Regions from separate parts of the Rhizobium sp. P43 genome, predicted to be linked through region 2. Evidence: predicted binding sites of a transcription regulator. Region 2 holds the regulator's gene; the other holds the start of a gene.

Region 1 (3,701 bases), 1.8 Mb from region 2:
CGCCGGAACCCCGTCCGAGCTTCGTCTGGGCTCCCCGGACGGCAGAGCCGAGCACGAACATCATCGCGACGATATCGGCCCAGAGATTGACGGTAACACGGCCGACAGGTTCGAAGATTCGTTCGAACAGAGTGCGATGGTCGACCGGCTGTTCGGGCGGTGTCACGCGTTCCGGCAGAGCCTCGATCAGCTCCCGCATACCGGGGGTTCCACCGACAATCTCAACGGTACCACCGCCTGCGCGACGTTCCGTGACGAAGCGACGAATCAACCAGGCTCCGGCGGTGTCCATTCCCGAAACGCCTTCGAGATCGATGCGCTCATGGCCCACGGCCCTGGCCTCGATCAAAGGGCCGGCAGACTTGATCATTCCGCTGAGACTATTGTTTTTCCATCGGCCAGAAAGCCGGATCAGCCGACCGTTGCCGTCCGGCTGATCCTCGATTTCGATACGGGCGTTTTCGGGCTCAACCGGACTCAAGGTGGCGACAACTTCCATATGCGCGCCGGGACGATCCGGATCCGCAAATCACATGACATATGGCTTCACACTATAACCATCAGAGCCCGGGAACAAATCCTTTGCAAAGTCTAAATTGGGTTTTCCTGCTCGAATGGCGTGCGCCATGACCGCTTTGCAACAAACCGTGAGTTCAGGCAGCGCGGATCCCATCGTCCTGCGACGGCTCCGCGAGCGGCTTCGGCAAAAGGATAGGTACCAGCTTGCCTGCCCGCTTGCCGGCCGGGGCTTCGCTGACCTTGTGCCCCCAGGAAATCAGCTCAAGCCGGCCATCCGGGTGTTCGGCGATGGCCGTGCAGCTTTCCACCCAGTCGCCCGTGTTGACGTAATGGATCCCGTCGATGTCCTGCATCACGGCATGGTGGATATGCCCGCAGATGACACCATCCACCTCGGCACGGCGGGCCTCGTCGGCCACAACCCGCTGAAACTCGCCGATGAAATTGACCGCATGCTTGACCTGCAGCTTGGCCCAGGCGGAGAAGGACCAATAGGGCATGCCGAGACGACGGCGGATGGCCGCAAGCATCACATTGATGACGATGGCCGTGTCATAGGCCCAGTCGCCGAGATAGGCCAGCAAGCGGGCATTGCGGACCACGACATCGAATTCGTCGCCATGCAGCACGAGATACTTCTTGCCGTCCGCCATCTCATGAACGATGCGCGGCTCCACCTCGATGCCACCGAAATGGATGCCCGGGAAGTCGCGCATGAATTCATCGTGATTGCCGGGGATGTAGATGATCCTGGTCCCCTTGCGCGCTTTGCGCAGCAGTTTCTGCACCACGTCATTGCATGCCTGCGGCCAATACCAGCTGCGCTTCAGACGCCAGCCATCGACGATGTCGCCCACCAGGATGATGGTATCGGCTTCATGGGTCCGCAAAAAATCGAGAAGGAAGTCCGTCTTGGCGGCCTTCGATCCGAGGTGGACGTCCGAGATGAACAGGGTCCTGAAATGACGTGTTTCGCTGGCGTCTTCCACGGCACGATCCTTTTCGCTGTCTGCCAAGCGCTAAACCAGACTCGTGTTTCAGGAAGATGACATTGGAAGATTTGCGGCGATTGACCCATTCCAGCACGCATTCCGCGCAGACCGGGGATCACGGAACTAAAGTCTACCACTTGCAGCCAATTCGTGTATGACGTGAAGGAGTGTGTGAAGACAGGAATTGCCGGTGAACCAATGACTTCTCAGGACAAGAACAAGCCGCAAGTAGCCAACCCGACTGCCGATCTCGACGAACAGGCGCTTTTCTATCACCGCTATCCTCGTCCCGGGAAACTGGAAATCCAGGCCACCAAACCGCTTGGCAACCAGCGCGATCTGGCACTCGCCTATTCCCCGGGCGTCGCCGCCCCCTGTCTCGCCATCAAGGACGATCCGGCTGCCGCCGACGACTATACGGCGCGCTCCAACCTGGTCGCCGTCATCTCCAACGGGACGGCCGTTCTCGGGCTCGGCAATATCGGACCGCTCGCCTCCAAGCCCGTCATGGAAGGCAAGGCCGTTCTGTTCAAGAAGTTTGCGGGCATCGATGTGTTCGACATTGAAATCGAGGCCCCAACTGTCGATCAGATGGTCTCGACCATTTCGGCGCTGGAACCCACATTCGGCGGCATCAATCTCGAAGACATCAAGGCGCCCGAATGCTTCCAGGTGGAAGACCAGCTGCGCGCCAAGATGAACATTCCGGTCTTTCATGACGACCAGCACGGCACCGCGATCATTGTGGCAGCCGCAATCCTCAACGGTCTGGAACTGGCCGGAAAGGCCATAGAAAACGTCAAGATCGTCGCCTCAGGCGCCGGTGCTGCAGCGCTGGCCTGCCTCAACCTGCTCGTGATCCTGGGTGCAAAGCGCGAGAACATCTGGGTCCACGACATCGAAGGGCTCGTCTACAAGGGCCGCAACGAGCTTATGGACCCCTGGAAGGAAATCTACTCCCAGGAGACCGACAAGCGGTCGTTGTCTGAAACCATCGACGATGCAGACGTCTTCCTCGGTCTGTCGGCCGCCGGCGTCCTCAAGCCAGAACTGCTGGCCCGCATGGCACCGAAGCCGTTGATCATGGCGCTCGCCAATCCGAAGCCGGAAATCATGCCGGAAGAGGCACGCGCCGCCCGTCCGGACGCCATGATCTGCACCGGAAGATCGGACTTCCCGAACCAGGTCAACAACGTTCTCTGCTTCCCGTACATCTTCCGCGGCGCGCTGGACTGCGGCGCAACGACGATCAACGAAGAGATGAAGATGGCGGCCGTGCGCGCGATTGCAGCGCTGGCCCGCGAGGAAGTCTCGGAAGTCGCTGCGAAAGCCTATACCGGCGAAACGCCGACCTTTGGACCGGACTACCTCATTCCTTCACCCTTTGATCCGCGCCTCATCCTGCGCATCGCTCCGGCGGTCGCCAAGGCCGCAGCCGATAGCGGCGTGGCGCGTCGACCGATCACAGACTTCGATACCTATCTCGACCAACTGAACCGTTTCGTCTTCCGCTCCGGCTTCGTTATGAAGCCGATCTTTGCAGCAGCGAAGACCGCCGCGAAGAAGCGTGTGATCTTCTCCGAAGGCGAAGACGAGCGCGTGCTGCGCGCCGCCCAGGTCCTGCTGGAGGATGGCATCGGCGAACCAATCCTGATCGGCCGTCCGCAGATCATCGAGACGCGTCTCAAGCGCTATGGCCTGCGTATTCGCCCCGGCACGGATTTCGAGCTGGTGAACCCGGAAGACGATCCGCGTTATCGCGAATATGTCGACGACTATTTCTCGCTGGTCGGGCGTGCCGGCATCAACCCCGAAGCCGCCAAGACGATCGTCCGTACCAATACAACGGTCATCGGTGCGCTCGCCGTCAAGCGTGGCGAAGCCGATGCGTTGATCTGCGGCGTCGAAGGGCGCTTCGACCGTCATGTCCGTGATGTGCGCCAGATTATCGGCAAGCGTCCGGGCGTGCGTGACTATTCGGGCTTGAGCCTTCTGATCTCCCAGCGCGGCGCGATCTTCTTCACCGACACCTTCGTGACGGACGAGCCCTGCGCCGAGGAAATCGCCGAAATGACAATGCTCGCGGCGCAGGAAATCCGCCGATTCGGCATAACGCCAAAGGCTGCCCTGTTATCCCATTCCAACTTCGGATCGCGGCCATCTGCCAGCGCGTCCAAGATGCGTCAGGCC
Region 2 (3,701 bases):
AGGTTTTTTACGGTGACAAGCACGCCATCAAGGACGTCAACATCGACATCCGCCCACGCTCCGTGACCGCCTTCATCGGCCCGTCGGGCTGCGGTAAGTCGACATTCCTGCGCTGCATCAACCGGATGAATGACACGATTGCGAGCTGCCGCGTCGAGGGCCTGATCCAGATCGACAGTGAAAACATCTATGATGCTAAGGTCGATCCGGTGCAGCTGCGCGCCAAGGTCGGGATGGTCTTCCAGAAGCCGAATCCGTTCCCGAAGTCGATCTACGAGAACGTTGCCTATGGTCCCCGTATCCATGGCTTGGCGCGCAACAAGGCTGAACTGGATGAGATCGTTGCGATTGCACTCCAGAAGGCCGGGCTTTGGAACGAAGTGAAAGATCGTCTCGAATCCCCGGGCACCGGTCTGTCCGGTGGTCAGCAGCAGCGTCTCTGCATCGCGCGTGCCGTTGCAGTCAGCCCTGAAGTGATCCTCATGGACGAGCCCTGCTCGGCGCTCGACCCGATTGCGACTGCCAAGGTCGAAGAACTGATCCACGAGCTGCGCGAGAACTTCACCATCGTCATCGTGACCCACTCCATGCAGCAGGCCGCCCGCGTCTCCCAGCGCACCGCCATGTTCCACCTCGGCAACCTCGTCGAGGAGAACGATACCGACAAGATGTTCACCAACCCGGATGACCAGCGCACCCAGGATTACATCATGGGCCGCTTCGGTTGAGCCCTGACGTCATCAACGGTCGAACTCAATTTCAAGGACGTTTCAAATGGGCTCCACACACATCTACTCGGCCTTCGACGAGGAACTGAAGTTCCTGATGCGCCGCATCTCCGAAATGGGCGGTCTGGCAGAACAGATGGTCGCCGAAAGCGTGCGCGCTCTGGTGAATTCTGATGCCGCGCTCGCTCAAAAGGTGATCTCCGACGACGTTCTCATGGACGCCATGGAACGCGAGATTGGCGACAAGGCAGTCATAACCATTGCCAAGCGGCAGCCGGTGGCATCGGATTTGCGCGAAATCATCGGTGCGCTGCGCATCGCCGCCGATCTTGAGCGTGTCGGCGATCTCGGCAAGAGCAATTCCAAGCGCGTTGTGGCCATCCAGGCAACCGGCGTGCCGCGCAAGCTCGCGCGTGGCCTCGAACATCTATCCGACCTTGCACTCGCCCAGCTCAAGGAAGTGCTCGATGTCTACACGACACGCTCGGCCGAGAAGGCGAAGTCCATCCGTGACCGCGACGAGGAGATCGACGCGATCTACACCTCGCTGTTCCGCGAACTCCTGACCTACATGATGGAAGATCCGCGCAACATCACAAGCTGCACGCATCTGCTGTTCTGCGCCAAGAATATCGAGCGCATCGGCGACCACGCGACCAACATCGCCGAGACCATCTACTACATGACCACCGGCGCCCAGCCGGAAGGCGAACGCCCGAAGGAAGACCTGACTTCTTCCGTCGGTGCGATCACCGAGTGATTGTGGCCAGCGAGGTTGATGATCGATGCAGCCGAAGATTGCCGTAGTTGAAGACGAGGAGGCCCTGTCGGTCCTCCTCCGTTACAATCTGGAAGCCGAAGGCTATGAAGTTGAGACCATCCTTCGGGGTGATGAGGCCGAGATCAGGCTTCAGGAGCGTGTTCCGGATCTCCTGATCCTCGACTGGATGCTGCCGGGCGTATCCGGCATTGAACTCTGCCGCCGTCTGCGTGTGCGGCCCGAGACCGAGCGCCTGCCGATCATCATGCTGACGGCGCGGGGTGAAGAAAGCGAACGCGTTCGGGGTCTGGCGACCGGCGCCGACGACTATGTTGTCAAGCCGTTCTCGACCCCGGAACTCATGGCCCGCGTCAAGGCGATGCTCCGTCGCGCCAAGCCGGAAGTCTTGTCCAGCGTCCTGCGTTGCGGCGATATCGAGCTCGATCGCGAGACCCATCGCGTGCATCGCAAGAGCCGCGAAGTGCGTCTTGGACCGACCGAGTTCCGGCTCTTGGAGTTCCTGATGGCATCGCCCGGCCGTGTCTTCTCACGCTCGCAGCTTCTTGATGGCGTCTGGGGTCATGACATCTATGTCGATGAACGCACCGTAGACGTGCATGTCGGTCGCCTGCGCAAGGCTCTGAACTTCTCCAACATGCAGGATGTCATCCGCACCGTTCGCGGAGCGGGCTATTCCATGGAAGCCTGACGGCTTCCTGACAAGTGATTATGCAAGGCCGCGCGGTTATCTGTCGCGGCCTTTTCTGTTGGCATCATGTCAAACGAAAACAGGCCCCGAAGGGCCTGATCGAAGTCCTGATCTTGCGACCGCTCGATTGCTCAGCGTGCCGCCTTCCGACGTTCGCTCACTGGCTGATAGGCGAGCTTCGCGTGATAGGTGCAGTAAGGCGCGCTATCTGCGATTTCGCAGCCGCAGAAGTGAAAGTCGTCCTTCATCGGATCGCCGATCGGCCACTTGCAGGTGCGTTCGGTGAGCTCGGTCAGCGCCAGGCGACGCGAAATCGGTACGACCACATTGAGCGGGCGACGGACTTCGACTTCCTCGTAGACTTCGACTTCGATTTCTTCCTTCAGCATCGTCGCTCCGGATGCCCGGGCCACTGTGCGTGTCGTCGTGTTGGCCGCCGGGCGGTTCGGAAACGCAGCGGGACGCTGCGTCTGCGCCGGGCGCTTGGCAGGCCGTGCAGCAGACGTGCTGCCACCGGCCTTGGCGCGGCCCGGAAGGTTCAAACGGTGAACCTTGCCGATCACGGCATTACGGCTAACGCCGCCCAACTGGGCAGCGATCTGGCTTGCGCTGAGGCCTTCGGCCCACAGCCGTTTCAGTCTTTCGACCCTCTCATCACTCCACTGCACGTTCATGCCATATCTCTCCGCCGCTCGCGTCTGTCATGGCAGAATCAATCACCCATGCCTCGGACGAATCCGAAACATAACCGCCTCGATACTGTCGGTGAGCACTTCCGCCGCATGCAATCTATTAATGAAATTTAACCTAGAGGCACGCCGACTCCGTGACAAGAGTCGCGGGAATCATCTGGAATCGATTTTCCGGTTTTCCCCAACTTGCTTCCCGAGTGAGTCAAGTATGCAACAGGTGGAATCTTGTCGCGCACGCTCTTTAGGCGAGTGGGCCGATTCGGCGACTACTCCTGCGATTCCTGCGGAATTCGTTGACATCCCAGGACGAAATGCTGATAGTGCCGACGCCGCCGCAAGGCGGCATTTTTAATTTTTTCGAGGCCCTGTCATGGGCTGTTCCGTACCTGGTGCCGGAATGTCGAGAAGGATTGTGAAGCCATGGCCAATGCTACGCCGCTCTATCAGACCTACAATCGGGCGCCACTGCGTTTCGAGCGAGGCGAGGGCGTCTGGCTGGTGACGGAAACTGGCGAACGCTATCTCGATTTCGCGGGCGGTGTCGCCGTAACATCTGTTGGCCATGGCCATCCGCATGTCGTCGGCGCTTTGAAGGATCAGGCCGACAAGGTCTGGCATCTCTCCAACCTTTACGAAGTGCCGGGGCAGGAAGCCTTGGCCACGCGTTTGACCGACGTGACCTTTGCCGATCGCGTCTTCTTCACCAATTCGGGCGCGGAAGCGCTTGAATGCGCGATTAAGACCGCCCGCCGTTACCATTTTGCCAAAGGCCATCCGGAGAAGTTCCACATCATCACGATGGAAGGCGCCTT

The links. Region 2 encodes PhoB, which activates phosphate uptake and scavenging genes when phosphate is short. Its sites were predicted from a motif close to TGTCATNNANCTGTCAT; they were not measured.
Region 1: the regulator PhoB is predicted to act here: its motif matches at 1,554-1,570, upstream of AC1PUL_RS06390 (UDP-2,3-diacylglucosamine diphosphatase).

Annotation. Positions count from the first base shown of each region.
Region 1 is NZ_CM161539.1:1,289,749-1,293,449, reverse strand. It holds gene AC1PUL_RS06395 (ABC transporter permease) at 1-499, opposite strand, end outside; gene AC1PUL_RS06390 (UDP-2,3-diacylglucosamine diphosphatase) at 654-1,508, opposite strand; gene AC1PUL_RS06385 (NADP-dependent malic enzyme) at 1,710-3,701, shown strand, end outside.
Region 2 is NZ_CM161539.1:3,135,224-3,138,924, reverse strand. It holds gene pstB (phosphate ABC transporter ATP-binding protein PstB) at 1-728, shown strand, start outside; gene phoU (phosphate signaling complex protein PhoU) at 775-1,488, shown strand; gene phoB (phosphate regulon transcriptional regulator PhoB) at 1,514-2,197, shown strand; gene AC1PUL_RS15665 (GcrA family cell cycle regulator) at 2,329-2,865, opposite strand; gene AC1PUL_RS15660 (acetylornithine transaminase) at 3,310-3,701, shown strand, end outside.